2 regions of the Novosphingobium sp. PY1 genome follow, and region 1 is predicted to be linked to the other one. Evidence: riboswitches for the same ligand, from Rfam matches in the RefSeq annotation. Region 1 holds a riboswitch; the other holds the start of a gene.

Region 1 (15,499 bases):
CTTATGCTGCGGCTTGCCATGCGGCGCGCAACCGTCGACCATGAAGTGTCCCACTCCGGTAACCGGCGCCACCGGGAATCGACCGAATCGCTCGCTTGCGACCTGAGCCGCTTTCGCGGAGAGATCTCTGGCGATGCGGACACGAAGGCCGCCATGGCTTTCCACATCGCCTTTTCCACGCTGGTCCGCCAGTTGAGCCTCGAGTCCATCGACCCTGCGGCAAACCATAGTGATTGGAGCATGATGCTTCACGAACTCAGCGAGATGATCCTGGCCTATCTCAAGTTCGGAAGAAGCCGCAGCACCTCCTGATTGACCAAGTCCCGAAAAGGCCACCACCGGGCCGGAAAGAGAGAAGGACGCGCAGATACCGGCGCCTTTCGAATTGTCGGTTGAAATTGAGTGTCGGTGCCGACCGATATGCCCTTCACTTCTCGCAAGTGCGCTCTTTCCAGGCTTCGCGGGCCTGCCAGCCACGTTCTTCCAGCTCGGGCGTCGCGGCCGCCTCGCAAGGGTAACCGATGCACAGGATCGCGATGAGTCGCCAGGTATCCGCAACGTCGAGCAGCTCGCTGACGAACCGGGGGTCGACGATCGAGACCCAACCCATGCCGATCCCCCGCACCCGGGCAGCCAGCCACATTGTATGGATCGCCATGACCACCGAGTAGTCGAGCATCTCCGGCATCGTCGCAATGCCCAGCCCCTTCCCCGCGACCGGCTTGCCATCGCAGAACACGGCCATGACTTCGGGCGCTTCGCGCAAACCGTGCAGCTTGAGCGACTTGTAGTGATCGCGCTGCTTCGCATCGGTGTAGCGATCGGCAGCCAGTGCGCTCTGCTCGTCGACGTGCCGGGCCAGTCGTTCCCGCAAACCGGGGCTGCGCACCCGCACAAAGCGCCATGGCTGGGAATTGCCCACCGACGGGGCCAGGCTTGCGCAGCGGAGCAGATGCTCGATATCGCCGCGGGGAATGGCGCGCGTGTCGAAATGCCGCACATCGCGCCGCCAGTGCAGCAATTGCTCAAGCTGCGCGGCAAACGCTGCATCGAAGCTGGGAGGAGCCTGCGTCAAGATGCTCTCCCTGCCCCTGTCTTGTCGTTGAAGGTCCGGTGCATCAGGTATGTATCCATAATCCAGCCGTAGCGCTCCCTCAATGCCTTACGCGCCTCGACAATGCGATCGGCAACCACTGGCAAGGAGCCGTGGATCAGGGCCTCGTGCTCCATGCCGAGATAGGCACCCCACCATATCTCTATTCCTTCAGGCTCCAGCGTTTCAAAGGCGCATCCGCGGTCGAGCATGACGACGACAACATTGGTCCCCTGCGGCCAGCCCTTTTCGCGCAACTGCCTGCCGGTGGTCACGACGAGAGGTTCGGCAAGGCGATTGAGCGCAATCGCGTGGGCGGCGGTCAAGGCCTGGATACTGGTGATGCCGGGGACCACTTCGATCTTCAGATCCAAGCCGCCTTTCTGCAGGCGCGCGGCGATGCGCAAGGTGCTGTCGTACAGCGAGGGATCGCCCCAGACGAGCAGCGCCAGACGTCCGCCTTGCGGCAGGTTTCGGGCGATTTCCCGGGCCCAAGTCCGGGCGATGGCATCGTGCCAGTCGTTGACCGCTTCAAGATAATCGCCGTGCGTAGCCCGAACCGGAAGGTCGAATTCGACGACGCGGACGGGCCGCTCCAGCACTTGCGCGCAGATGCCCCGGCGCAAGTCGAGCAGGTCCGCCTTCGCCTCACCCTTGCGCGGCAGCAGAATCAGGTCGGCCTCGTTCATGGCCCGCCGCGCCTGCATGGTCAGGTGATCGGGATTGCCGGTGCCGATCCCGATGAGGCTGAGCGCGATCATGCGTAGGGAGCGATCTGGTGGAAGAACGTGCCGGTCACCCGGCCGCGCCGCGACCCGGTTTCGGGCACGACGCTACCGTCGGCATCGGTAACTGCGGCCAGCGGCTCGTCGGGCTGCTCGAGGATCGTCGAGTAATGGAACTCATGACCGCGCAGACGGGACCCCGCCGTCAGGTTGGCCACGGGTCCCAGCAACTGCGCACTGCGATAGCCCAGGTGCATCCTGCGCTGCGCGTAGCTGGTCACGAGGCCAAGCAGGCCGGCCATCGGGTGACGTGCGCCTTCCTTGTCGACGAGGGCCTCGCCCAGCACCATGTAGCCGCCGCATTCGCCATGGACCGGACGGGTCTCGGCATGGCGGCGCAGACCGGCAAGGAAGCGCGACGCCGAGGCGATCCGGCCGGCATGAAGCTCGGGGTAGCCACCCGGCAGCCAGACGAAGTCCGCGCTTTTGTCGGGTGCCTCGTCGGCCAGGGGAGAGAATGGCATGATCTGCGCGCCTGCCCGCCGCCAGCCTTCCAGCATGTGCGCGTAGATGAAGGAAAAGGCCTCGTCCTGGGCCAAGGCGATGCGCTGCGCAGGAGGCTGCGGCAGGCCCGATCCCTCTCCGCGCTCAAGCGCCCTCGCCGCCTTGCGGATCGCCGGAAGGTCGGCATGTTCGCGCAGGAAGGCGGCATAATCGGCGATCTTGCGGTCGAGCTCGGGTTGCTCTGCAGCCTGCACCAGCCCGAGGTGGCGTTCCGGCAAGGTCAGGTCGCCGCGCCGAGGCAACGCGCCCAGCACCGGCATTCCAATGGCCTCCATCCCCCGGCGGACAAGGCGTTCATGGCGCGGGCTTGCCACACGGTTGAGGATCACCCCGGCGAAGGGGATGCGCGCATCGAAACGGCGAAACCCCAGCGCCGTCGCCGCGGCGGACTGGGCATGGCCGGACACATCGAGGACCAGGATCACCGGCCAGCCCATGCGCCGGGCGATGTCCGCGCTGGCGCCGTTGCCGGCCGCCCCGCGCGTGGCGACGCCGTCATAAAAGCCCATGGAGCCCTCGGCGACGCAGATGTCCGCCTCGGCTGCCATCGCCGCGACGGCATCCAGCAAGCCTGTGTCCATCGCCCAGCTGTCGAGATTGAACGAGGCATTCCCGCAGGCCGCCCGATGGAACGCGGGATCGATATAGTCCGGCCCGCTCTTGAACGGCTGGACCGTGTCGCCGCCCTCGCTCAATGCGCGCAGCAGGCCGAGCATGACAGTGGTCTTTCCGGTTCCCGAGGCGGGCGCGGCGACGAGCAGTCCGGGTGTGCTCATGCGATGCCTCCGGCAAAGCGCGAGGATGCATCCTGCGGCCGGAAGCGGCGGTCATAGCCGGGGGAATAGAGGCAGCTTTCATCGAAGCCCTCCCCCGCCAGCACTCGCCCGACGACGATCAGCGCGGTGCGCTCCATGCTGCCAGCGACTTCTGCCTCGATGGTTTCCAGCGTGCCGCGCACGATCCGCTGGTCGGGCCAGCTTGCGCGCCAGACGACCGCGACCGGGCAGTCGGGTCCATAGGCCGGTGTCAGGTCGGCCACGACCCGGGCCAGGTTATGGATCGAGAGGTGAATCGCCAGCGTCGCGCCGGTGTCTGCGAAATTGATCAGGCTCTCCCCTTCCGGCATCGCACTCGCCCGGCCCGAAGTTCGGGTAAGGACCAGCGACTGCGAAAGGCCCGGCAAGGTCAGCTCGGTTTCCAGCGCTGCTGCGGTTGCCGCGAAAGCGGGCACGCCCGGCGTCACGGTGAAGGGAATGTCCAAGGCCCGCAGCCTCCTGAGCTGCTCACCCATTGCCGACCATACCGAAAGGTCGCCCGAATGGAGCCGCGCCACATCGTGACCGGCAGCGTGGGCCGCGGCGATCTCGTCCATGATCGCGTCGAGATCGAGCGGCGCGGTGTTGACGATGCGCGCGCCGGGAGGACAGTGATCGAGCACTGCGGCAGGCACCAGCGACCCGGCATAGAGGCAGACCGGCGAGGCCGCGATCAGATCGCGCCCGCGCAAGGTCAGGAGGTCGGGCGCGCCGGGGCCGGCGCCGATGAAGTGTACGGTCATGGGATCGATCCTTGGGCAATGGCGCATGTCGCCATGCGGTCGGGGGAAATGTGGCGCACCGCGATCAGCTGCGCGCCGGGGCCGGCGGCGGCCAGGGCGCTGGCTTCGGCCACGCTCCCGGTTGCGTGGCTGGCAAGGCTTGCATCCGACTGGGTGGGCGTGACGATGCGGGCAAGCACCTGCGCCGAAACGCCGGTCAGCGGAAGACCCAGGACCGCGGCCAGACGCGCCAATTCCGGGCTCGCCGCCTTGTCCGCCGCTGTGGCGAGCAGGGTCACGCGCGGCGAGAACTGCTGCGCCAGCGCCAGCGCGTCCTCCAGCGACTGCAGGGTTGCGCCCTGCCGGAAACCGAAACCGGCGACAATCACAGGACGACGCTCCACTGCACGACGGGAAAGCTTGCTCGCCAGCCCCGGCGACTGCCGAGCGGCGCGGCGTGGGCCAGTTCGATCCGCAGGAGATCGCCGCCCTTCTCCGCCTGCCACTGGGCCAGCAGCGCTTCCGAGTCCAGCGTTACGGCATTGGCGACGAGCCGGGTTCCGGCAGGAAGCATGGTCACCAGGCTTTCCAGCAGCGCTTGCGACAGCCCCCCGCCGATGAAGACGGCATCGGGCGCATCGTCCCGTCGCTGATCGAGAATGCCGGGGGCACGGCCGGTCACCACCTCGAGCCGGTCGACGCCGAGCGCACGGGCATTGGCCCGGGCCCGCTCCGCCCGAACCGGATCGCTTTCGAAGGCCACCGCCCGGTTCGCCGGATGACGCAGCAGCCATTCGACCGCAATCGAGCCCGATCCCGCGCCGATGTCCCACAAGGTCTCACCCGCCACGGGGGCAAGCGCGGAAAGCGTCAGGGCGCGTACCGGGCGCTTGGTGATCTGGCCATCGTGGTCGAACAGGTCGTCGGCCAGTCCAGAGGCGCAAGGCAAGGCGCGCCCCTGCCCGGCGCAGGCAATGCCGACCGCGACGGGGTGAGCGACATCGCCGAAAGCAAATGCGTCAGCCCGCACGCGGCGCACCCGCTCACGCGGGCCGCCCAGCGCCTCGAGGACATGGAGATCCGATGGACCGAAGCCCTGCTCGCCCAGATAGGCGGCCAGATCGCGCACAGCATTCCCGTCCCGCAGCAGGACCAGCATCCTGCGGCCTGCGGCCAGATGCGGGCGCAGACGCGGCAGCGGCGCGGCATGAAGGCCCAGGCACACCGTATCCTGCAGCGACCATCCCAGGCGCGAAGCGGCCAGCGAGAACGTCGAGGGCACGGGATGTGCGATCCATTCGCCCGCTTCGAGATGCCGCGTAACCGAGGCTCCGCCGCCGAACCAGAACGGATCGCCCGAAGCGAGCATGACCACGCGCTTCCCGCGATGGGCCAGCAACCCTTCGATGCCGAGCGCAAAGGGCACTGGCCATTCCTCGACGCGGCAACTAAGCGCGGGCAGCAGCGAAAGGTGCCGGGGGGCGCCGATCACCAGTTCGGCCTGCGCAAGTGCATCGCGCGCGGCGGCCGAAAGCCCCTCCACCCCATCCTCGCCGATGCCGAGGATAGTCAGCCACCGACCGGGGCCAGTGAAGGAGGAAGTGTCAGCCATGCCGAAAGTTCTCCTGCTGGGCGGCACTACCGAGGCAAGCGCTCTGGCCCGCCTGCTCGCCGATGCCGGCGTGGACACGACGCTCAGCTACGCGGGTCGGACCACCACCCCCCGTACGCAGCCGGTCCCGGTACGCGTCGGCGGATTCGGAGGTGCAGAGGGCCTTGCCGACTGGATGCGGGAAAACCGGGTGACCCACCTCATCGATGCGACGCACCCCTTCGCGGCAACCATGAGCGCCAATGCCGTCACCGCCGCGCAGCTTGCCGGAACGCCGCTCATCGCCCTCACCCGTCCGGCATGGGAACCGCAGGAAGGCGATCGCTGGCGTCACGTGGCGGACGTTGCCGCCGCTGTGTCCTCGCTTGCCGGGCCTGCCCGCAGGGTCATGCTGGCGCTGGGCCGCATGCATGTCGGCGCGTTCGCCGCGCAGCCGCAGCATCACTACCTGCTGCGCTTCGTCGATGCGCCCGAGGGCCCGCCGCCATTGCCGCGCCGCAGCCTCGTCGTCGATCGCGGGCCCTTCACTGTCGATGGCGACATCGGGCTGATGCGCGAGCACGCCATCGAACTCGTCGTGTCCAAGAATGCCGGAGGAACCGGCGCGCAGGCCAAGCTCGTGGCGGCACGCGAACTGGGCCTGCCGGTGGTGATGATCGACCGCCCCGCCATTCCCGCACGGCGCGAGGTCCACGATCCGCTTGAGGTCCTGCACTGGCTGGATCACGCGGCAGCTTCCACGGCTGAACGCGGCGTATAGAGAATCGGCCCGCCCTCGCGCGCGATGATGCGGGTGCGGCTCGACCCCACGATCACAACGGTGCGCATGTCGGCCATCTCCGGCCGCGCTTCACGCAAGCTCACGATGCGCAATTCCTCGTCGGGCGTGGTGACGGCGCGGGCGAAGAGAATCGGCCGCTCGGGCCCGCAAGCCTCGCGCAGAACCTCCAGGGCCCGTGCGAAACCTGCAGGGCGCGACGCGGAGCGCGGGTTGTAGAACGCCATCGCGAAGTCCGCTTCGGCGGCGAGGCGCAGGCGCTTCTCGATCAGGTCCCAGGGCTTGAGATTGTCCGAAAGGTTGATCGCGCAGAAATCGTGCCCCAAGGGCGCTCCGGCGCGGGCGCTTGCCGCAAGCATCGCGGTAATCCCGGGCAGCACGCGGATATCGATGTCGAGCCACGCAGAAGGCCCCGCCTCCAGCGCTTCGAACAGGGCCGAGGCCATCGCGAAGACGCCCGGATCGCCGGAAGACACCACGACGACGCGACGCCCCTGCGCGGCAAGGTCGAGCGCATGGCGCGCGCGGTCCAGTTCCACCCGGTTGTCCGAAGGATGCAGCCGCAGCCCTTCGCGCGGCGCAATCCGCGCAACGTAGGGGATATAGCCGATCACATCGGTTGCCTCGGACAGCGCCTGCGTGACCTCGCCGGTCACCAGCGCCTCGTCGCCTGGCCCCAGCCCGGCGACGCAGACCCGGCCCCGATCCTGCGCCCCGCTCACTATCGGCGCCCCGTTCAATACCGGCGCCCCGCTCACGGGCGGCGTCCCTGACCGTGGATCAGCAGGATCGAGAAATAGGGCGTCACGTTCTCCGCCTCGGCAAGGCGGGTCACGCGCTGGTCCGGCATCGCCGCATGCTCGACCAGCCACGCATCCTGCTCGCGCCCGGCCGCGGCGACGGCGCGGCGCAGCTTGGCCAGGTTGCGCCCGATCTTCATCACCACCAGCGCATCGGTATCGCGGATGCGCCTCTCCAGATCGGCCTCGGGCAATGTCGCGGTCAAGACGGTCAGGACGTCATCGCCCCATGTGATCGGCACATCGGTTGCATTCCACGCCCCCGACATGCCGGTGATCCCTGGCACGACCTCGACCGGAACATGCCCGGTCAGCCGCGAATGCAGATGCATGAACGAGCCGTAGAAGAAGGGATCGCCCTCGCACAGGACGACGATGTCCTCACCTTCGCGGGCGAGCGCCAGAAGACGCTCGGTACTCTGCGCGTAGAACTCGGCAAGACAGGCCTTGTAGCGCGGATCGTCGAAGGGGATCTCGGTGGTGACCGGGTACTCCAGCGGAATCTCGATCACGTCGGGACGGAGCAGTTCATCGGCAATGCGGCGCGCCTGTCCCGGCCGGCCGGCCTTGCGGAAGTAGGCGACATGACGGGCAGAGCGCACCAGCCGGTCGGCCCGCACGCTGAGCAGGTCCACCGCGCCCGGACCGAGGCCGACCCCATGGATGGTGCCGCAGGTCACGCCCCCAGTCATTCGGCGCGGCTCGCAAGCGCGTTGACGGCAGCCACGGTGATCGCACTGCCGCCCAGTCGGCCCTCGACAATGCAGCACGGCACCGGCGGCGCAGCCCAGAGCGCCGCTTTCGATTCCACCGCACCGACGAAACCGACCGGGCAGCCGACGATCGCCGCCGGACGCGGGCACGCCGGGTCCTCAAGCATGTTGAGCAGATGGAACAGCGCCGTGGGTGCATTGCCGATGGCGACCAGCGCCCCCGCAAGATGCGGCCGCCACAATTCCAGCGCTGCGGCGGAGCGCGTATTACCCATCGCCTTCGCCAGTTCGGGTACTTCGGGTGCGCGCAGCGTGCACAGCACCGGATTGTCCGCAGGCAGGCGGGCCCGGGTAATGCCTTCGGAGACCATGTGCGCATCGCACAGGATCGGCGCACCGCCTGCCAGCGCCTCTCGCGCGGCTTGCGCAAAGCCCGGCGAGAAGCGGACGTGCCGGGCAAGCTCCACCATGCCCGCGGCATGGATCATGCGCACCGCAACGGGTTCTTCTTCGGGCGAAAAGGCCGTCAGCTCGGCCTCGGCCCGGATCGTGGCGAAGGACTGGCGGTAGATCGCTGCGCCATCGGTTTCATAGTCATGCGGCATCAGCCTGCTCCGAAAAGAGCCAGGACCTCGTCCCGGCCAAGAGCGAGGCGCTCGCGCCCCTCGCCCGAAAGATCGTATCGCCCCTCGCGGCCGATCAGCGTCACATCGGCCCGCCCGGTCGCCGCACAGCGCTTCGCGCAGCCAGAAACATGCAAGCATCCGGTGACCTGCGGAGCGATGCGGCGCGCCAGCGCGCGGGTCTCGACGCTTGCCTGCGGGCAAGACGGCGCCCCCGGGCAGGCATCGACGCGCAGGAGCGGATCGGCCGGATCGTCCACCAGCCCCTCCACGGGCGCAAAGGCGGCGCCTTCGACGATGAGCAGCCGCCAGGGAGTGGTGCGCAGTGCCGTCGCCGCCGGGTCTGTGATCAGGCGGGCCAGCGCCAGTGCCGGGATCTGTCCGAAAGGCACGCCCCATGCCGCACCTGTGGGTGTCGGGCCGGGCTGCAAGGGGCAAGACCCCCGCGCAGGCAGCAGCGAGCCTTGCGCCCACTCGGGAAGTGCAGCTGTGAACCGGCTCATGCGACCGGCCTCAGGCCCGCCGTTTTCAGCGAACCAGCGCGCCATGGCGATCAGGCGGTCGACTTCCGCGCCAGCGGTCACTTCCGCGCCCGCGGTCCGGCCCTGCGCGCGCAGGATCAGGCTGCCGCTGGCCGCACGCTCGATCCGGAAATCACCCGCCTCCCCCGGCAGGACAGGGGCCGGCCCGGCGTCGATCACGAAACCGACCTTGCCCGGCAACTCCGGCAACTCACCGAGCCTTGCGATGAGTTCAGCGGCAATCCGCGCAGTATCGTCGGCTTCCTGCCAGATGGGCGCGACAAGGAGATTGCGCTTCTTCTCGTGGACGGGATCGGCCTCGACCAGTTCCAGTTCGACGAGCCGTGCAATAAGCGCAGGCCACTCAGCCTCGCTCACCCCGCGCAGCTGGAAGTTGGCGCGGCGGGTCAGGTCGATCAGGCCATTGCCGAAGGTCAGCGCGGCATCGCACAGGCCCAGCACCTGCTTGCGGTTCAATCGCCCGAGGCGGGGACGCACCCGCACCAGCAGGCCGTCTCCCGCCGCCATCGGATGCCATGCATCGGGACACCAGCCCCTGATCGCGAAACCGCTCATTGCCCGCCTCCCAGGCTGGCGAGGATCGAGTTGCGCCGCGTCTGCCACAGGCCAGCGGCATGAAGCGCGGCGAAGCGGGCTTCCATGGCTGCCAGCGCTTCGGGATTTTCGCGCGCCATGAACGCCCGCACTTCCGGCTCGCCGAGCGTCGCGTCGTGATAGAGATCGAACAGCTGCGGCGGCACCGAAGCGGAGAGATGCGCGAAGGCGCCAAGGTGATCGAGCGTCGCGGCCAGTTCGGCAGCCCCGCGAAAGCCGTGGCGCATCATCTCGGCAACCCAGCGCGGATTGGCCGCCCTTGCCCGCACGACGCGCGCGATCTCTTCGTTCAAGGTCCGGGCATGCGGCCGGGCGGGATCGCGATTGTCGAGGTGGTAGAGCGCCGCCTTGCCGCCGGTAACCGATTGCGCTGCGGCAAATCCCGCCTCGTGCGCGGCATAGTCGGCCGCAAGCAGCAGGTCGGTCTCGGGCAGGTCCTGTAGGTGCACGAAAGCGTCAGCCCCCGCGACGCGCTCACGCAAACCCGCAGGATCGGGCGCCTCGTCCTGCCCGTCGAGCGCATGGTCGGACGCCGCAAGCCAGGCTTCACCGGCAGCCCGGCGCGCTTCGTCGGTATAAGTCTCGGCCGTATCGCGCAGACCGAGACCATAGCGCCCGGGACGCGGGCCATAGACGCGCGGGGCTGCGGTCCTGCCGGCGAAAGGATTCCACTCCGGCGTCTCGTCCCTCTCGCACAGCGCGCGCACCGCCATCCCGAAGAGGGAGGCAAGGACCGGAAACGCATCGCGGAACAGACCCGAGACGCGCAGCGTCACGTCAATGCGGGGCCGGTCGAGCATGGCCAGCGGCAGGATTTCCACTCCGGTCACGCGTTCGGAAGCATTGTCCCACACCGGCTTTGCGCCAAGCAGGTGCAGGGCCATGGCGAACTCCTCGCCCGCCGTGCGCATCGTCGCCGAGCCCCACAGGTCGACCACCAGACCGCGCGGATAGTCGCCATGGTCCTGCAGGTGCCGGCGGACCAGTTCCTCGGCGAGGTCCACGCCTTGCGCATGGGCCGTGCGCGAAGGCACCGCGCGCGGATCGACCGCGAAGAGGTTACGCCCGGTCGGCAGGACATCGGAGCGCCCGCGCCATGGCGAACCGGATGGCCCTGCCGCCACACGTCGTCCGGCCAGTGCGGCCAGCAGTCCGCTGCGCTCCGCCTCGCCCTGCTCACCGCGGCCGTAGACATGCAGGCCCTCGCCGAACTGGCTCTCCTTCACGTCGCACACGAAGCGGTCGATGCGGGTGATCGCCTCGACCAGCGAGGTCGCGCCGTCGAGACCGAGTTCAGCCTCCAGCCCCAGCGCCAGCGCTTCCTCGCGGATGGCCGATTGCAGCCTGTCACGCCGCGCCGGATCGAGCCCGTCGGCGTTGGAAAACTCGTCCAGCAGCGCCTCGAGGCGCGTCAGTCCTGCGCCTTGCTGCGCGGGAGCCAGCGGCGGCGGTGCGTGTCCCAGCGTAACGGCTCCGATCCGGCGCTTGGCCTGCGCCGCCTCGCCGGGATCGTTGACGATAAAAGGATAGATGACAGGCAGGGCGCCGGTCAGCGCCTCAGGCCAACAGGCATCGCCAAGCGCTACCGATTTACCCGGCAGCCACTCAAGCGTTCCGTGCGCGCCGAGATGGACGAGCGCATCGACCCGGCGCTCGTGCAGCCAGAGATAGAAGGCAACATAGCCATGACGCGGGCAACGCGAGACATCGTGGTAATCCTCGTCACGCTCGGCAGACCAGCCGCGCTCGGGCTGCAGGGCGACCAGGACATGGCCAAGCTCCACGACGCGAAAATGAAAGGCGCCGTCGGCAACGGCGGGGTCCCTTTCGGCGTCTCCCCAGGCCTCGGCCAGATCGGCCTGCAGCGCTGCAGGCAAGCGGGCCAGAGCGGCGCGATAGGCGCCGAGCGGCCAACTGGCGGTTGCTTCGCCAAGGCCCGCCACAAGGTCATGGCCGCATTCGACCGTGTAACCGGCCTGCGCCAGATCGGCGAGGATCGCATCGGCGGAGGCCAGTGCATCCAGCCCGACAGCGTGGGCCATCTGGTAGCCCTTGCCCGGATAGGTCGAGAGAACCATCGCAAGGCGCCGCTCTGCCGCGGGTTTCCGGCCCAGCGCGATCCACCCCGCGACGCGCGCGGCAATCGCTTCGATCCGCGATGGCTCGGCGCGGTGGGCACTGCGCGAAAATTCAAGGGCATCGTCGCGCGCGGCGGCTTCCTTGAAGCTGGCCACGCCTGCAAAGATGCGGCCGTCGACTTCGGGAAGCACGACATGCATGGCGAGATCGGCCGGCGACAGACCGCGCGAGGCATCCTGCCAGGCTTGCCGTCCGCTCGTCGCCAGCGCGACCTGGAACACCGGGACACCGGCGCCGTCGAGCGGCGTCGCGCCTTCATCGTCACGCGCGGAAAAGGCGGTCGCATTGATCACCGCCGCGGGCTGCAGCGCCCGCACCCAGCGATCCACCCAGCCGCGAACTTCAGGGGCCTTCAGCGAGGGCACGTAAAGGCCCAGCACATCGAAACCGCGTGCGCGCAAGGCCGCGTGGAGTGCCTCGAAAGGATCGAGATCGGCGGAGCTGAGATAGGATCGATAGAACGCGAGCAGCACGCGCGGGCGGGATGCTGTCAGGGCAAAGGCCGCCGGACAGGCCGTGTCTTCACCTGGAAGCCACGCCCCGGCAGTCGGCAGCGCCTGAATGGCCCGGACTTCGCGCCCGGTCTTGCCGTCCGCCAGCAGGCCGCCCGCTTGCGCGAGCCGTGAAAGGGCTGCCCGCGCTGCAACCGCGCCGCCGATATCGCAAAGGCGGGTCAGTTCGCGCAGCGTGGAAACCGGAACGGTCGAGACGGCATCGAGCCTTTCGTCCTCGCGCCCGTCTGCGGGCAGCACGGCCAGCGCGATCCCGCGCGAACGCGCCAGCGCCTCCACCTGCTGCAGGCCGTAAGTCCAGTAGGGAAGCCCGCCGATGATCCGTACCAGGATCGCCTTCGCACATGCCAGCGTGCGCTCGACATAGGTGTCGACCGACAAGGGATGCGTCAGTGCCGCAAGATTGGCGAGGCGCAGCGAGGGCGGACTGTCCCCCGCATCGCGCGCGCTGCGCCACCCGGCAGCGAAAGCGCCGAGGTCGCTGTCCGAAAACGACAGCACCACGAGATCGGCCGGAGCCTGCCCCAGATCCTGCGGAACGGAGGCTTCCTCGATCCCGTGGGTCTCGCGGAAGATAACGTGCATCGCGGCCTCAGCCCTGCAGCACGGCCCTTATCGCAGCGGGATCGAGGTAATCGTGCTCGGCAATGGCGACCAGCGACGTGAGGCGCGCTTCATCGGGGCGCCAGGGGCGGTCGTAGTGGCTGCGTACCCGCGCGCCGACCGCCTGCACCAGCATGCGCATCGGCTTGCCGGCTACCGCGACATAGCCCTTCACCCGCAGCACCCGGTGATCGCTCGCCAGTGTCTCGATGCGTGCGGCGAGAGCAGCGGGATCGGCGATTTCGCCCAGTTCGATGACGGCGCTGTCGAAATCCTCGTGCTCGTGATCGTCCTCGCCATCGTGGTGCGAGGGACGCGCGGCAATATCGTCCTCGGCAGCAGCGCCAAGGCCAAGGATCACGCGCGGATCGACGACGCCCTCGCTCAGTTCGATGACCGGGACCGGGCGCGGGGCTTCTGCGGCGATGACTTCACGCGCGCGGGCAAGGCCCTCGGCGCCGGCAAGGTCGGCCTTGGTCAGCAGCACCATGTCGGCGCAGGCGAGCTGGTCCTCGAAGACTTCGGACAGCGGCGTCTCGTGATCGATTTCCGGGTCGGCCGCGCGCTGCGCCTCGAGTGCGGCGAGATCGGGTGCGAACCGGCCCTCGGCCACGGCCTCTGCGTCGGCAAGGGCAAGCACCCCGTCGACAGTGATGCGGCTGCGGATCGCGGGCCAGTCGAAAGCCTTGAGCAGCGGCTTGGGCAGCGCGAGACCCGAAGTTTCGATCAGAATGTGATCGGGCCGGGGTTCAAGCGCCAGCAGCTTCTCGACAGTGGGGATGAAGTCGTCGGCGACGGTGCAGCAGATGCAGCCATTGGCCAGTTCGACGACGTTCTCTGCCGGGCAGTCGGGGATGGCGCACGACTTCAGGATATCTCCATCGACGCCCAGCGTGCCGAATTCATTGACGACGACCGCCAGGCGGCGACCGCCGGCATTGCGGATGAGATGGCTGATGAGCGTGGTCTTACCCGCGCCCAGAAAACCGGTGATGATCGTTACAGGGACCTTGGACAGGTCAGGCATCGGCAATTCCCCACGCGCCATGGCGACAACGGCGGGGCTTGCCGGAAGCGAATCCGACCGACGCGCGGCGACGGGCGGGCGCGAAAAGGCACCCGTTATCGCGCGTTCGTGCAGCCCCAGCCGCACAGCTTCGTCGCTCAGACGGAAGAATTACCGTGCCGTGACCATCCCCTGGATCAAGGCAAGAGCGACCGGTGCGCCGGCAGGTCTCCTGGCTTGCGGGTCACTGCTTGATGCACGCCTTCCCGGATCGCCTTGCGGCTTCACCCAGTGGCCGGCCCTTCGCGTGAGGAAGGGAACCGTGTGCATCTCGCTATCCGCTCACAGTTGCAGGGACAGCCGCGGTTTTGGGAAGGAGAGACCTTCCCGCACCGCATTCCCGATTAAGCCCCTTTCGGGGCACCGGCGCGATCATTCGAAGCACAGAATCGATCCGTGCTTCGAAGCGAGGCCCTAGAACAGATCGACCGCCAAGCCAATCGCCTAAGGACCGGTTCTCATGCCGAGACGCGCACTTCGATATCGTCGAAGCGCTTCCAGCGGTAGATCGCGAAGCTGGCGAGCCAGCACAGCACGAAAAGGCCGATGATGCCGAACCCCAGGCTGTTGAAGTTCTCTCCCAGTTCGCCGGCAATATCGAACAGGCCGCCGGTGAGGCCCAGCTTATCGCCGATCAGGGCGACCGTTTCGATCCCGCCGATGACGATGGCGACAAGCGCCGAAATCAGGGTGATGGTGATGTTGTAGTAGAGCTTGCGGATCGGCTTGACGAAAGCCCACTCATAGGCGCCGAGCATGACGACGCCGTCGGCGGTGTCGATCAGCGCCATGCCCACGGCGAAAAGCACCGGCAGGACGAGGATCGTGCCGATGGAAAGCCCGTCCGCCGCCTGCCCCGCCGAAAGGCCCAGGATGGCCACTTCGGTCGCGGTGTCGAAACCCAGCCCGAACAGGAAGCCCAGCGGAGCCATGTGCCAGCTGCGGGTGATGAGGCGGAACATCGGCCGGAAAAGGCGCGCCATCAGCCCGCGATTGCCCAGCAGCATGTCGAGGTCTTCCTCCACATAGGCGCCCCCGGCACGGACATGGGCGAAGGTCTTCCACACGTTGCGCAGGATGATCAGGTTCATGGCGGCAATCGAGAACAGGAAGATCGCCGAGATCGAGGTCGCGACGAGACCGCCGACCTGCTTGAGACTTTCGAACTGCGTCAGTGCGCTCGTCGTCAGGGCAATGGCTATGGCCGCGATGGTGACGATGCCGGAATGTCCGATGGCGAACCAGAAGCCGACTGCGATCGGGCGCTGACCGTCCTGCATCAGCTTGCGGGTCACGTTGTCGATGGCCGCGATATGGTCCGCGTCCACGGCATGGCGCAGCCCCAGGCCCCATGCCAGCAGGGCCGTGCCGAGCATGAGCGGCCGATCGTGGAACAGCGAGAAAGCCCAGATCCAGGCGGCGATATTGGCGGCCACGAGCGGGCCGAAAAGCCAGCCTATCCGGCGGCGCAGGTTGGGTCGAACAGAATGCGGCAATTGAGCCATGATGCGAAATCGTCCTCCGGCGTCTTGCGACAAGGCCGGGACGAACCGCTCAGGCGAACGGCCGGAAGGCGCAGGCAACCGGACGCCAGGGCC
Region 2 (15,499 bases), on a different contig from region 1:
CGATTGTGTAACCGGTGCCCGTCATGCCGAAGCAATAAGTGCCGCCCTCGGTGATCACGGCTTCGGGGCGGCCATCTCCATTAAGGTCGCGGACGGACACAATTTGCCCCGGCGAGTAGCTGGGCGTTCCCGGATCGCCGCAGGCTGACCACTTACCGGCCGCGAACTTGAAACCGGCCGCACGAAACGCGGCAGCGCGATCTTTCGGAGTGAGAGTAGATTGGGCCAGGACCGGCGAGGCGACAAAGATCGAGAGTGCAACAAGAGCAAGGCGAATCCGCATGCGAACCTCCGTCATCGAAGCCCGGCCTTCATAGCATGGCGTTCGAACTGAGCGGAAGCGAATCGAGCTTCAAAGTGCGCGACGTCAGAAGCCACCAAGACGGTGGCAAATGTGCCCTGTGCCGGCCGGAAGCTCACCTTTCCGATTGTCGGGCGGTGAAGATCGGCGCATGTTCGCGGACGCGGGGACCGCCTTTCCGGCAACAATCCGCCCCGCACTAGCGTTGCTGTGATCCAGCTACTGGAGGCGAATATGGCCAGTCAGTGCGTTGCATTTCGTGATTCAAAAGGTGGTCTCCACGCCGGTCTCGAAGAGGCGACCCTCAAGGACCTTGCTGCGGTGCTCGGCCGCGTCGGTGACGAAGGCGGGATGACTGCCGGCGTTGCCAAGCTCGTCTTTGACAAGCGCCAGGAAATCGAACGTATCCTTGCCGAGCATGACCGACTGGTCGACATGGTACCGCCCACGGGGAACGTAGAGCGGCTCCACGTGCTTTGACTTTGCCCGGGCCGCTTCTGCGTCACCCTGCAGACGAGCGAATGTTCCTTGATGTGCGGCCTGGCGCTCTTTGCCGCGGCGACAGATACCGGGCCGCCGCATCCAACGTCAGCAAAGCCTCGGATCTGTTCATTCGTCCAGCCTGCTCTTCGCGGTCGACGATCCGACACAATGTGCGCGGCTCTATACCATTCCTGTTGCGCATCGCCTCGAACAACGCGAAGCTTTGGCGGTCCGCAGATAGCAGATTGCGCAGGGCGTGAACATCTTCGCCCATTCGTTCGAGATGATTGATCGCGATCCCCATGATCACGTCATAGGCATGCAACAAGGCAACCATGCTCTCTTCGTCGAGGGTGCCGTTCACCAGACTCCAGATCCGATCGCGCGCCGCCGCTGGATTGAGCCTGGGCGAGCTGATGATGCCGCGGATTATTGATCCGATACGACGGTCCATTTCGAACCTCCTGCTTCAAAGCTGACATGTTAACCGGTTCGCCAAGACGCCGAGATTAAGCTTTGTTCACAGACCTTCGCATGTGCGAATTTCACCTGGTCGGACGAGCATAAGCGAGTTTTGAAATGGAGAGCAATTCACTAAAAAGGGCCGCTCCTACGGGAGCAGGAGCGGCCCTTTGACCGTCCTTACACAATCATCGCCAGGTCTGTTCCGCCGCGGGCAGAGCGACGTCTCCAGGCCATTCACGGGTGCTCTGTCGTGTAAGGCTGGTGGGTCTTCGATAGCGATACTGCGGCTGCGAGATTCGGGCCATCATCCGATGGCATACTATGCTTGCGGGGTAGACGGGCTTCAAGGGGCGCGATGCAGCACTTTAACTTGGCGCTACCCCCGATTGTGTGCCGCAGGGTCGTTCTTAACGAACTGATGTCTTCATGCGCTTCGTAGGTAATCCTCGAACGGTCATCAACTTCGGGATCGTCTCGTTCGAATGTCATTAGGACGCCACCACGGCACCACGTCCGCATCGTTCGGCGCTGAGTCTGCGAAGTATCGAAACATTTGAAAAGACCCGAAAGAATCAGTCCGCCACAGGCAAGGGAGATTGATCGGGCACATGGAAGCATTGCTACTTTCTTTGCGCGAAGAAGCGGTGCTCCAGGCGCTGACCGAGAAGGTCCTGAAATCCAGCGAGATTGAAGGGGAGGTGCTGGATAGGGAGCAAGTGCGCTCATCCGTTGCTCGCCGCCTCGGGATGGAGATCAGTGGATTGGTCGAAGCCGATCGCGATGTCGAAGGCGTCGTGGAAATGATGCTGGATGCGACTCAGAATTACGGTCGACCTCTGACAGCTGAGTGCCTTTTCGACTGGCATGCGACCTTATTCCCGACGGGGCGAAGCGGGATGAACCCAGATTACGGTGGGTGCTTGGCGGGATAATGAAGGTGGTCCCATGCAGGTCTTCTTCGGGCCGAATGGCCGTGAGCGGGCTTACTGCCAAGCTCCAGCGTCAAACCTACTGGATCGGGAAATGTCCCGTTTCCTCGCGTGGTTCGGGACGGCGATGCTCGACCCGGTCCTGAAGGCCGGGGTTGCGCACTTGTGGTTCGTAACAATCTATCCATTCGATGATGGGAACGGGCGCATTGCGCGTGCAATCGCTGATCTTGCGTTGGCACGTGCGGAAGGCACAGTACAACGCTTCTGTCGCATGTCAGCTCAGATCCGTGCCGAGCGGAAGGCTTAGTATGACATGCTGGAAACGACGCAAAGTGGCGGGCTGGAGAAGGATTCTGCCGGGGGACGCCGCACTGGTTATTTGCCCGTAGATAGAGTCCAAAATCCCTGACCGTGGCGCCCGAAGTAGCCCGGGTTAAGTACACAAATGTGAATCCTGGTCGATCGGTTGATGGCGTGAGAAATTCGGCGCCTGATCGACCGACAAGGGGTAGGAGACTGCCATTCCTCCATTTTTTGCCGCGCGAGAACAGGGCTTTAGTTCCTCTTGCCAATGTTGATTGCCTCGAATAGAGCGCTCCTGCCTCTCAAATTCAGGGAGGCAATGATCGCGTTGGTGCCCCCGAAAGGGAGCTTAAAAGGGAACGCGGTGAGAGGGGCCTGCCCCTCGAATCCGAGGCTGTCCCTGCAACTGTAAGCGGCGAGTGCGATGCACATTCGCGGCGGGCCAACCGGCTCTGCCGCAGCCACTGGGCCGGACGCAAATTTCTGCGGGGCCTGGGAAGGCCGTGCATCGTGCGATGACCCGCAAGCCAGGAGACCTGCCAGCGTCCGGTCGCTCTTGCCCTGGTCCAGGGGATGGCCGAGGCACGGTGAAATCCGTCTGAGCGACGCATGTGCGGCGAGGGCCGCATCGACCCAAGCGGCGGCGCCCGGGGCGTCGTGTCGTTGCGCGGGTCGACCGTTCGCGCGGACGCCCTCGCCAGACGTCGATGACGCCGGACAGGGTTAAGTTTTTACATGACGACTTCCAAGTTTGTGCTGTGCGCAGCGCGCGGTATTGCCGTATTTTCCTTCCCCGTGCTTTCTTCGACCGCGCTCGCCGACGAGGCCGATCCTGCAAACACCATCCTGGTGACAGGGCTGCGGGCGGAGACCAGCCTCGATACCAGAAGCAGCGGCAGCCGACTGGGCCTGACGGTGTTTGAGACACCGGCCAGCGTCGAAGTGCTCGGCGGCGACGCGATTCGGGCGCGGGGCGATCTGTCCATCCAGGAGGCGGTCAGCCGTGCCACCGGTCTGACTTTTCAGGGCACACCGGGCAACGGTAACACGGCAATGGCGGCGCGCGGGTTCTCAGGGCAGGGCTCGGTGCAACTGCTGGTGGACGGCACGCGCCTCTTCGTGGCCTCAGGTACGCTGACTTTCCCGGTAGATCCTTGGACGGTCGATCGCATCGACGTGCTGCGCGGGCCGAGTTCGGTCATTTCGGGCGAAGGCGCGATCGGGGGAGCGATCAATGTCATCATGAAAAAACCGGTGACCGACCGCACCGTGGCGCGTGCGCGCGTGGCCTATGGTTCGGACAATGCGATACAAATCGCCGGCGATGCGGCCGGCCCGATCGGCGGGGGGCTGTCCTATCGTCTGGCCGCCAGTTCCACTCGTTCCGATGGCTGGCTCGCTCGCAATAGCGACAACCGCAACCTCGCCATTTCCGGTGCACTGCGCTGGGATGCCAGCCCGACGCTAAGCTTCACGCTGGCCTCCGACTATGGCGACGTCGATATTCTGCCCTATTTCGGCGCGCCGCTGAACGAGGGCAAGTTCGACAAGCGCTTTCGTTTCATCAATTTCAACATCGCGGGCAGCAAAGACCATTTCCGTGACAGCTGGACGCGCCTGACGGCCGAGTGGCATGCGTCGGACGCGATTTCGCTGCGCAACTCGGTCTACTACCTCAGTTCGAACCGCGACTGGCTCAATGCCGAGAGCTATCGTTTCTCCGCCGCTACCGGGCTGGTGACGCGCGGTGACTACCTCAACATCATGCACCGACAGGATCAGATCGGCGATCGCGGGGATCTCACTGTCCGCACGCCGCTGGGCGGCGGCGTTGAGAACACCCTGCTGGTCGGCTTCGATCTTAACCGCGTCAAATTCCGCCATCTCAACAACTCGCCTTACGGCGGCAGTTCCATCGTCGATCCATTCGACTTTGAGCCCGGCGGCTTTATCACCACGGTGCCCACGACCCTGGGCTTCCGCACCTTGACCACGCAGCACTCGGTGTTCATGGAAGACCAGCTCAAGCTGAACGGATCTGTATCGCTGGTGGGCGGTTTCCGGCAGGACTGGTACGACCTGCAGCGTATCGACGCACGGATTCCGGTGAACGGCTTTCGGCGCAACTACCACAGTACCTCGGGCCGTTTCGGCGTAGTGCTGAATCCGACGGTCGATACCGCGCTCTATGGCTCCTTCACGGTGGGCACCGACCCGATCAGCACGCTCGTCACCACGTCCAATGTGCAGAAAGACTTCGGGCTCTCACCCGCGAGGCAGTTCGAGGTGGGCGTAAAGCAGCGTCTTCTCGAGGGACGTGGCTCGGCCTCGATCGCGCTTTTCGATATCGAGAAGCGGCGCCTGCTCACTCCCGATCCGGAAAACCGCCTGATTACCCAGCAGGTCGGCAAGCGCACGTCGCAAGGCGTCGAAGCGACGCTGGCGCTGCAGCTGACCGATGCATTCGGGATCGAGGCCAATGGAACCGTCCTGAAGGCGCGGTTCAAGGATTTCGGCGAAATCGTGAATGGGGTCGTCATCGACCGGGCCGGAAACACGCCGCCGGGGATACCGACGAAGACCGCCAACATCTCCGCCAACTGGCGCGTCGCCGAACCCCTGCAGGCCCGCGTCTCGGCCCGCTTCGTCGCGCCGCGCTGGACCGACAACGCGAATACCCTGCGCGTGCCCGGCTACGAAGTGGTCGATCTCGGCCTGCGATGGACAATCAGCGACACGCTGGCAATCGACGGACGGGTGAGCAATGCCTTCGATAAGGTGTACTCGATCGGCAGCAATTCGTCGCAATGGCTGCTCGCAGCGCCCCGGCGCTTCGACGTTCGCCTCGACATGAGCCTTTAGTCGCCATGACGCGCCCGGCTCTGGTGAAGGCTGGCCTGCGGTGGCTTTACTTGCTCCATCGCTGGTTGGGCATCGCTGCCTGCCTGCTGTTCCTGCTGTGGTTCCTGTCGGGCCTGGTCATGATGTACGTGCCCTATCCGTCGCTGACCGACGCGGAACGACTGGCAGGAATGGCCCCGATCGACTGGAGCCGGGTCAGGGTCGGTCCGACCGAAGCCCTGCGCCGGGCAGGGGAGCACAGCTTTCCCTCCGAGCTGCGCCTCGACATGGCGGCGGGAGAGCCAGCCTGGCGCATTCGCGGCGAGAATCGGCGCACTGCAATCTCGGCTGTCGATGGCCGGCGCCTCTCTGCTTCCGATGCCGCTGCCGCGATCACGGTCGCGCGACGCTTCGCAGGCGGGACGCCGGTCAGCGATGTCGAGCGAAGCCATGACGACCAGTGGACGGTCGCACAAGGGTTCAACTGGGCGCGGCCGCTCTGGAAGGTCTCGCTGGCAGACGGGCGCGGCACGCAGGTTTACATTTCCTCCACGACGGCGGAGCCGGTCCAGAACAGCGATGCGCGCGAGAGGGCATGGAACTGGGTGGGGTCGGTGCCGCACTGGCTCTATCTCACCGCGGTCAGGCGCAACGGCTCTTTCTGGCGACAGGTTGTGCTATGGACCTCCGGCCCGGCGGTGGTCGTGGGTGTCACCGGCCTGTGGATCGGCATCCTGCGGCTGCGTCTGCGGCGGCGCTACCGGAGCCGCGCCATCACGCCCTATCGTGGCTGGATGAAGTGGCATCACCTGAGCGGGCTGATCGGAGGGCTCTGCGCAGTGACCTGGATGTTCAGTGGCTGGCTCTCGGTCAATCCATTCGACTGGTTCGCGCGGGACGGTCCTGTCGGCAGCGCCGCCCTCTATGCGGCGCACGATGGAGCGGACTTTCCCGCACTGGATGCCGCCGGGCTTGCCGTGCGCGGACCGCAGGCGCGCGAAGCGCGGTTCGCCTGGGTCGGTGGGCGCCCGGTCGTCAGCCTCGTGGCGCGCGAGGGGCGCCCAATAATCGCTACCCCCAACGGTGACGCGCTGCGCTTCACACAAGCAGAGCTAATAACCAATGCTCGGCGGATCGTGCCCGACCTGCCCGTTCGACGGGTCATGGTCCTCACTGAGCCGGACCTATACTGGTATGCGCACGGCCGGGAACGGCCCCTGCCGGTGATCCGCGTCATCTTCGGCGATCCTGATCGGACATGGGCTACCATCGAACCACGCAGCGGCGCGCTGCTGGCTTTGCAGAACGCAAACGGGCGCAACTATCGCTGGTTGTTCAATGCGTTGCATAGCTTCGACTTGCCGCTTCTTCTCGCGAATCGCATTGTGCGTGATCCGCTGATGTGGCTGTTTTCAGCGCTTGGCGTAGTTATGTCGATTTCGGGCGTGGTGATTGGATGGCGACAGCTCGTGCGATACCATCGTCGTCAAGTCGCGAGACATGGGTTAACGCCGAAGCGTGCGTAAGTCAGATCGCAAATAGTAGCCTTAGCAGACTCAGCTTGCGATATCTGACGCTCTGGAAGCGCCCAATCCTGCGTGGTCGGTGCAACTAGCCGTAGCGCCGTGACAACCCATAGTGCCATCGTGGGCTATTATAGCACTCGATCCGCAGCCTGGTCTTCTCGTGGGCTTATGAACCGATCCCGCGCATTTCTCGCGATCCCAATGTGTAGCGGGGCAAGGCCGCAAGTCGTCAGTCCGCATGGGCAGACGGACAAAACGATGGTCGTTTTCATCATTGGCGTACCGATATTGGGCTTTGCACGGATTGGTCCCGGCGGTGGGTAGGCACGATCCTGCGCAGATGCGCCTTCAGCTTGCGGCGAGCGTGCTCACTCAGCGCGCGCAGCCCCAGGACTTGCCGCGCGGCCTCCTGATAATCACCGCAGTCGGCCCGGGCGCTGTTATGACCCTGTAATTCAGAGATTATAGGCGTGGCGCAGTCGATCGATCACGACCTCTCTTGTCATCGCGACGCCAAACTGCTTCGGCGTGAAATCGTCCTGTTCGCCAAGAGCGTCGATGAACGCTTGCATATCGGCCTTGATCGTTTCGGACAGGTCATACGCCGCCTCCGCGCTCAGGAGCTGCAACAGACGCGCCACATCGTTGCGGTGCTTCTTCACGTCTCTGTCGTCGACTTTCTCGCCCTCCGCACGACGGCGGCTGAGATCAACCCAGGCACGCGCCTTGAAGGGAATAAGGCCGGCTTCGTCGAGAACCGGCACGCCGTCCAGCGACCGCCCCATCGTCTTGAGAAACGCATAATAGTCGGCGTCGAGCAGGATGGCCGACAGGCTCGCAGCTTCCTCGGCGATCGGGATCGGCGTGAGCTGGCTACCGGGCGCCAGCTCAAATCCTTCCGGCGCATTGGAGAACAGCTCCAACATCGCCGGGTAGCCCTCGGTTGACGGTTTGGCGAACCGGTAGAGAATCCGTTCGCCTTCGCTCCGCTGCCGGATCTCGTATCCGCCCGCCTCGACAAAGGCCATGAACGTCTCGGAGAATGCCGGGTCGAGCGCCTCGACGATGAGGACAATATCGAGATCCTTGGTAGCGCGGAAATCGAGACCGGCCTCCTCCATGATCAGCTCGCATGCGGCTCCGCCGATCAGCACATATTGGTGCTCATGGCCGGAAAAGTGCGCGCGAAAGCGGTCGACGCCAGCTACCATCCAAAGGGCTCCAAAAGGTGATCGGCTGCCTGCGCGACTCGTTCGTCGGCGTCATGCCGTGCGCTCAGATAGAGCGAAAGTCGGTCGGCAACCTCATTGTCGCTGAGGACTTTAGGATCATAGGCCCATGTCTGGACCTCGATCCGGTGTTCGTCATAGGCCCAGGCAGGTTCCAATCCGTGATGCCGCGCCATCCGCTTCCATGCGGCGGCCGGCGCCGCCCTGCATTCAATTCGCGGTTCGTTGAGCATCGTATATCGGGCAAGGGCGCTTTCGCCCGCCAACACCGCCTCGTTCAGGGGCAGATCGCCCGTGACATAACGAGTCTTGCGCACCGGCGATTGCAAGCGCCCCTCGACCGCGCGCCAAAGGTCGCCGCCACCAAAGCGAAGACTGAGGCGACGTTGGCGGCCGACGCGGTGCGGCCGCGCCAGTTCGAGCGCTTCCAGTTCATCGAACGCCCGGCTCATGCTCATGATCGCGACTTGGTAGCGCTCGGAGAGCTGGGTCAGGCTGGCATCGTTCACATCGTGCCCAAGCAGGGCGGCCAGAATTACGACCTGAGTGGTGGGAGACACCCGCTCGGACGACGGTCCCGGTTCGCTGGAATAGGTTTCGCGCAGGTCGACAAACGCTTCGGGCACATAGAATTGTGCGCCCGGCGAGATGAACGCGACGCGCTTCTCCACGAGGCGCCGACGCAATGCCGCCGGTACAGCTTCGAGCAACAGCACGAACAGGCGGGCATCGATATGGCGTCGCATCTGGTCCCGATGCTTCAGGAACTCGTCAACACCGCCTATTCCGCCGCTTTGCGGAACGATGAACACGGTCGGACTGTCGAGCAGTTCCCCGCGCCACAAGGCATAGCGATCATACAAGAAGTGCGGGAGCCCGAGCGGCTTAATGGGATCGAGATGGAGGTGCGCACCGAAAGCTTCGCGCGCATAAGTTTCCGATGCGTTCGCCAGCGCGCGTAATCGCAGGTCAGGAAATTCATCTAACATCGCACCGTTTATCTAACATCAGCGGTGTTAAATATCAACTTCAATGTTAAATAGCATGGTTCCCGCTTCTTCGGCAGCGATCCGCTGCTCTATTTCCTGGGCTTCGGACACGCCTACCGCGCACATATTCGCTGCCCGTGCCAAAGCCGCGGCTTTGGACCTGTTGATCGACAAAAGCCTTGAGCGCGTCGGGAAGCGAAATGTTCATCGTCGCCATAGGCCGCTTCTTCCACCCATGGCAAAATTTGCCAAATTGGCTGCTTGACCGTCACGACATCGGAACAAGCCGTTGGCCTGTTCGGGCCGCCTCCGTCGTTTGTACGGCAATGAAGCGCGCTAGTGGAATCTCGCTCAGAGGTCGTTCCGAAGCCATCTCACGAGCGACGAGCGCCATTTCGATCCAGTCCGAGCCGTTGCCGTCACCTCGCTGTGCAAATGCACTCCAAGCGATGACGCTGGCCCAATAGGCCCGCTTCGGTTCCAGCACCTTCTCGATAATTGCGGCGATCCGGTCTTCGATCTTGCGCTTGCCTTTGATCGCTGCGGCGACATCGTCGCCATTCTCAAACCAGGAATCGATCTGAGGGTTGGTCGCCAGCCACCGGCCTGAAGCGCGCACTGCCCTCTTCACCGCCTTGGCATCGGTTTCCGCAGCGTCGGCCTCCGCGAGCATCGAGGCAATGAGATCTTCCACCGATAGAAAAGTGGGCGCGACATCGGAGAGCCCCATAAGCGTGATCGCCTGAACGAGGCCAAATGGGGTCGGCGAGTTAGCCGGACCGTCTGCCATTGCGCTGCTCAGGATCATGGCCGTATCCTCAGCCGTCGCTTCATGGACCGACATCTCGGATGCAATATGGTCAAGCATGTCTTCGATCTCAGGCCTGCTCAGCGAGTGCACTACCCAAGCGTCCCGCACACCATGACCCTGCTTGACCAAAATCGAAACCAGCGCGTTCTTCCTGCCCTGCTTGATCGATGCGAATATGCTTTGGGCTCCCGCCCCATCGCGCTCGGATAGCAGAAGTTCCCTGACCTGAATTGCGGGGCGCTTCTCCGGCACCGAGTCGACAGCTCGTGCGGCTCTAATGATCGCGTCGATTGCACGGCGCCGATCTTCTGGGACCCAGTTTCGGATCAGCATGAGGTTGGTAACCGACGATGCCGGTATGAGCCCTCGTTTCGCGGTCTCTTTCATCATGGAGGCTAACGGCAAGGTGATCGCGGGTTCTGCAAGAAGCCAACCGATAGCGGCCTCGCGCAGACTGGAATCGTCAGCGAGGACGAAACCTTCCAACAGACTGAGTTGCAGCTCGGCAGGCATGGCGGCCGTCAACTCGGCGAACTGGCTGTGGATCAGGAAAGGGTCGCCCTCACAGGCTGTCACCAAGTCCTTCAACATTTCGTCGATATCTGCCGTCGGGAGATTCTGTTGGTCGGCTCCGGTCTGGATCATTGCGTGATCCATTGCGCTGCGTATGTCTTCCCCCACGTCGATCCCAGCCCGTGAAAACGCCGAGACAAGCGCCACCGCTGCTGTCGGCACGAGCTTGCCGGCACGCATCTGCTGAGCGATCGCGGCCCTGACATTCTCCATGGCCATGCCCGCATGGCCGTTGCCGGCTTCGCTGCGCTGCCGTAGCTGCTCAAGAGCCTGACCAAGCATGAACGAATATGCCTGATGCATCGTGGCGTCAGGCCGCTTCTTGCGCCCTTCGGCAGCGGTGAGGTTGACGATCAGGATTAAGGCTTCGGGTTGAGCTGCCAGCATCTCTCCGACGCTGTGGGCCCCGGGCGACAGTTCGCCCGAGCGGATATCATCCCGAACCATGCGTGCAATCTGTTGGATGGCGGCACGTGGCGTCACGATTGATGTTCCTTTCTTGGACAGCCATTACGTAGCCGGTACAAATACCGGCTGCACAGCGAGAATCCCATCGTGCAGTCGCGCAATATTGTAGCACTCGATCCGCTGCCGAGCCTCCGAACTTTTGAGGCTTTAGCTTCCTCCTGGGTTTGAGAACTGACCTTGCGCTTTTCTCGCCCATCCAGTTCTCAGCGCGACACGGCCGTAGCTCGCCAGTTCGCGTGGTCGTCCGAACAAAGCGCTGGTCATTTTTATCGATGGCTTGCAGATATGGCGCATTGTACAGATTGGCTACCGGCGGTGGCTAACTTTGGCAGGTCGGCGCAGGATTCTCTGGGCTTACTTGCCGATCGCGCAGCCATTTGACTGATTCTTAAGATATTGAGCCTAAGCCGTTTCCATGGCTTGGCGAGAGAACATCCCGGCGCGCGTTTGTGGCACTGTGCTGGCCGCATCTGCGATCTTCGCAACCCCTGCAATCGCAGGCGAAAGCGCATCGGGCGGGTTCAGGATCTCGCTCAATGTTCCGGTAGTCTGCGACCTCGATGCCCAGCCTTTCGAACTCGATGCCAGCGGGCAGCACTTCGTTGGGCAAGTGCAGGAATTCTGCAATTCGAACCGCGGCTTCCAGGTCTTTGCAAGCCATCGTATGCTGGCACAAGATGAAAGCATATCGGTAGACTACGGCGGAAGCCGCAGCACTCTCGATCTCACGGGCATGTCTCCGGTAGCATTCCGGTCCGGTGCCCGTTTCGGTTATGTGCCGGTTTCTATCGAAGCCACGAACCTGCGCGCTCCAATCGCGCTCGAATTCGGGCTTACAGCCATTTGACCTGCGCGGCCTAGCTGGCCGTCACTGTTACCAGAACCCTGTCGGAGTAATCGCCCGCTCGCGCCGTGAATGGCTCGACAGTCACTTCGAGCGGATGCAGGTCGCCCAGCGAATCCGTACGCGTACCGAAATGGACAGCCTGGCCGCCTTTCACATCGACGAGGCTACCGTCCATGCGCAGCTTGTATGGAATGGCATCGCCAAGACTATCATGCGCCAGCTTGCCCATGTGGTCTGACTGGAAAGTCACCGAATAGGGCGATGTACTCCAGATCCGAACACCGAAGGGGTCGGACACGTTCACCGCCTGGGGATCGAGTGTACCCAGATTGATCCCCGCGATCTCATTGTTGCCGGTAACGCCAACAATGCGCAGTTCAACCGAAGGCGGCACGTCGATCACGATGTTGAGGATCATGGTATCGAAGACGGTTCCGTCCGTACCGATCAACGAGAGCAGTAATTGCTCCTGGCGGGTGCCGGCGGCCATGCCCCATTCTCCGGGGACTGTCAGCACGAAGGGCAGGGCCCGCCCGTTTGTGCCGCCGGAAATGCCGGGTACATATACGTCGCTGCTGGTCGTGCCTGGGCTGGTTTCCGTAGGCAGAATGTCGAAGACCGAACCGCCCGAGCGCAGAATGAAGGCGAGGTCCGACGAGGGCGAGGTGCTCAATCGGGCGACACGCAAGGCCGCGCCGCACTGCCCGTTCCCATCATTGCGAAGGCGAACCTGAAAATTTTCGGAAGTCGGCGCGTTAGTGCCGATCTCGAGGCCCGTGACCGTAACGCTCTGCGAGGACTGCACGAATTCCGGCGAACAGGTTTGCCCCTGGCCTTGTCCCTGACCGGCCAGGGCCGGTGTGGCTGTCGCAGCGCTCAAGCCGATGGCCGTTCCGATAGCGAGGAGGGATGATAGAATGCGCATGCCTGTCTCCTATTCGCCTGCCTGGCGCAGATCTACCGTATCGAGACGGTAGAGCCCCGAATTGTCTTTCGGCACGTTGATCACGAATGGACCCTGCTTGCCGTTCAATGTCACCGTATATGACTTACCCGGTGCGAGCCCGATCAGCCCGAAGCGACCGGCCGAATTGGTAAAGAAAGGCGATGGCTGAAAGTCTTCATCCGGATCGTCGGCACGCACTGTCCCCGAAATCAGCGAGACCGGTTCACCGTTCGAAACCAGCGTGCCTACCGCGCTGACGAAGTGATCGTTGCCAACGGTGATGCGATAGCCGCTGCGATAAGGTGGATCGACCCGCACCGTGCCATCGCCGATGTCGTAGCCCGGTTGCAGGCTGTCCACGTCGTACTGGATGTCCTGGCCATTGTACGAGGAGAGGTCTCCCTGCAACGCCGCTCCCAGAATGCCACTACGCGCATAGTATTCTGCCCCAGTCAGGCTGCGCGAGGTGATCACGGCATTGTCCTTCAGCGTCTCATGCGGCTTCACCAGGGCAAAGGAATCCCCGATCGGGCGACCAACGCCGAAGCTTCCGCCCGCATAAGCGATTGATGTGCCGACTTGCAGGCGCGCGCGTTGCTGATCTGCGAGATGGCCGATGTCGGACCCTTGCGTGAAAAGTGACGCGCGTGCGTCGAAGCGATTGCCGATGTAATCCAAGCTCCCGTCCGCGGATGTTTCGCCGCGCGTATCGGTGAAGCCGAGATCGTAACCGATCGAGCCAACCGTGCTGTCGTTGCCCTTTGATACCGTTGAGCGGAAAGTTTCCGTCCGGCTGCGATAATCGGCATTGGCGCGTACCCCGCCACCCAAGGCGAAGGAAAGAGCAAGACGGACCCCGAAGTTGCTTGAATAGAATTCGCTGTCGCCATACTCGACGCCTGCCGTCAGACGGATCCGATCCGTCAGGCGATGGATCACATCGCCGAAAACGGTTGTGCGGTTGCTGAGGCCACCACCCCGACGCGTATGGATCACGCCAATGCTGGCATAAGTGCGATCGGTGAAGCCCTGGGTGTAATTCACGCCGACGTTCAAAAGATTGAAATCGTTGGGCACGATATCGCCGATCGTATCGAAATTGCGGCTTTCGAAGTCGACATTGACGCTAAGTTGGCTGGAATGGGTCAGGCTTGAGCCCGAGCGATAACGGTAATTGGCGCGCAAGGCATAGCCGGTCCCGTTGTTGCCGCGGCTGACCGCCGCTTCAATGTCGAATGCCCCGGGTATGACCTGCGGCACGAACGAGGCGGTCCCGCCCAACAGTTGTACGCGCTCGGAAGCTTGCACAGCGCCGCCGAGGATGACGGTGCGCGACAGGGCCTTGCGGTAGAAGCCGGTGAAGGCAGGGTCCTTGCCGTAGTCCGGCTCGAAGGTGAGGTTGCTGGCGATCATGCCGAGTGCAAAGGAATATTCCTCATCGCCGGGCGCAAGGTCGAGTGGTTCGAAGAAATAGTCGAGATTGACCGTCTGCTGTCGACCGAAGGAATCGCGGATCTGCAGCTGAACGTCGTTCGAGCCGAGCTGGACCGGCAGGCTGGCGAGGTCGTAAGTTCCGGACTGGAGCTGGAATGACTGATACTTCTGGCCGTTGATGATCACGTCGACGGTCGAGGAGTTGTCGAGGAAAATCTCGCGGCCACCCAGCCTTGCGGCAGGCAGGAATGGATCGAAGATCTGGCGGCTCTTTTCAACTGCGATGCCGCCCAGGAAAGGCGTGCGCAACAACGTCATCGTGTTGAGCCGGAGATCGCCCGCCGAGAAGCGACGGTACTTGTCCGGCTGATCGTACACTGCACGAGTAGACCTGCGATAAAAGCTGTAACCTTCGCCAAACTGGTCGGTGAAGGCACCGTCGTACTCCAGAACCAGGCCTGCGACCCTTGTCGCGCCGGTCAGAAATACGTCCGGATTGGCGAACCCGGTGTCTGAAAGATAGTCGACGTTGGAGACGAGATTGAGGTAGGAGCTGAAACCCGCTGGGGCGATGACCGGCAGATCGATGCGGGCGCGGTTCTCGCCTGCTTCACCCAATGTTTCGACCCTGCGGATAGAACCTTCGATCGAGGAGACCTGAAGTTCAAGGCGACTGCTGTCGAACGCAAGGTCGACGCCCATCGATTTCAGGTCGGCCGCTGCGACATAGGGCCGCCCGGCAATCGCTTCATCGAGCCGTACATGGCCGGTATCGTTTAGCAGCTTGTCGAGCTCGCTGCGCAAAGTCTGGCTATCGATGCTGACCCCGCCATCCTTTGCGACGTCGATTAGGACGTCGCCAAGGACCTTGGTTCCGGAAACCAACGGCACGGTAAAGGCCATCGCGCGCGAAGCGGGGCGGGGTGCCGGAATGTCCGCGGCCCGCGAATCCTGTGGTCTTTCCGTGGCTTTCGCGCTCGTTGTGCCGTCTTGCGCGAGTGCGGCCCCGGACACCGCCATGGCATAGCTGCTGACCAGCAGCCCAAGGGCGATTTTGCGGCCCCTCATGATCGGATCAGAGCTTCAGCTCGACTGACACAGAACCCTTGGCAAGGTCCTTGTCGACAGGCACGAAGAAGCGCCTGTGCTTGCCCGGGGCTATGACGCCCACGCCGATGATCTTGGAAATCTGTTCGCCGGTGAAGCTCTTCTCGAAGGGTTCGCCGGTGGTCGTGGTGGCCCTGATCAGCCAATCGGAAGTCCCCGCGAGAAAAAAGCGGTTGCCATCATTGCCGACATCGACGGCAATGCCCTTGAGAATGCGTGGCTTGCTGGCTGGAGAATCCTGGGG

The links. A riboswitch is a leader RNA that binds a small molecule or an ion and turns the genes downstream of it on or off. The one in region 1 is predicted to bind cobalamin.
Region 2: another riboswitch for cobalamin. It lies ahead of J3474_RS07730 (TonB-dependent siderophore receptor); the one in region 1 lies ahead of cobW (cobalamin biosynthesis protein CobW).

Annotation. Positions count from the first base shown of each region.
Region 1 is NZ_BLTI01000008.1:463,776-479,274, forward strand. It holds gene J3474_RS13550 (TetR/AcrR family transcriptional regulator) at 1-312, shown strand, start outside; gene bluB (5,6-dimethylbenzimidazole synthase) at 428-1,075, opposite strand; gene cobF (precorrin-6A synthase (deacetylating)) at 1,072-1,854, opposite strand; gene J3474_RS13565 (cobyrinate a,c-diamide synthase) at 1,851-3,158, opposite strand; gene cobM (precorrin-4 C(11)-methyltransferase) at 3,155-3,940, opposite strand; gene J3474_RS13575 (cobalamin biosynthesis protein) at 3,937-4,308, opposite strand; gene cbiE (precorrin-6y C5,15-methyltransferase (decarboxylating) subunit CbiE) at 4,305-5,531, opposite strand; gene J3474_RS13585 (cobalt-precorrin-6A reductase) at 5,530-6,291, shown strand; gene cobJ (precorrin-3B C(17)-methyltransferase) at 6,255-7,031, opposite strand; gene cobI (precorrin-2 C(20)-methyltransferase) at 7,064-7,801, opposite strand; gene J3474_RS13600 (precorrin-8X methylmutase) at 7,798-8,427, opposite strand; gene J3474_RS13605 (cobalamin biosynthesis protein CobG) at 8,427-9,542, opposite strand; gene cobN (cobaltochelatase subunit CobN) at 9,539-12,817, opposite strand; gene cobW (cobalamin biosynthesis protein CobW) at 12,825-13,862, opposite strand; cobalamin riboswitch at 14,046-14,284, opposite strand; gene J3474_RS13620 (HoxN/HupN/NixA family nickel/cobalt transporter) at 14,360-15,406, opposite strand.
Region 2 is NZ_BLTI01000005.1:61,895-77,393, reverse strand. It holds gene J3474_RS07750 (hypothetical protein) at 1-283, opposite strand, end outside; gene J3474_RS07745 (hypothetical protein) at 536-781, shown strand; gene J3474_RS07740 (hypothetical protein) at 804-1,238, opposite strand; gene J3474_RS22620 (DUF4172 domain-containing protein) at 1,858-2,181, shown strand; gene J3474_RS22615 (Fic family protein) at 2,195-2,488, shown strand; cobalamin riboswitch at 2,797-3,043, shown strand; gene J3474_RS07730 (TonB-dependent siderophore receptor) at 3,280-5,346, shown strand; gene J3474_RS07725 (PepSY domain-containing protein) at 5,352-6,851, shown strand; gene J3474_RS07720 (hypothetical protein) at 7,307-8,062, opposite strand; gene J3474_RS07715 (hypothetical protein) at 8,056-8,892, opposite strand; gene J3474_RS07710 (hypothetical protein) at 9,338-10,936, opposite strand; gene J3474_RS07705 (hypothetical protein) at 11,337-11,768, shown strand; gene J3474_RS07700 (hypothetical protein) at 11,779-12,693, opposite strand; gene J3474_RS07695 (hypothetical protein) at 12,703-15,216, opposite strand; gene J3474_RS07690 (molecular chaperone) at 15,224-15,499, opposite strand, start outside.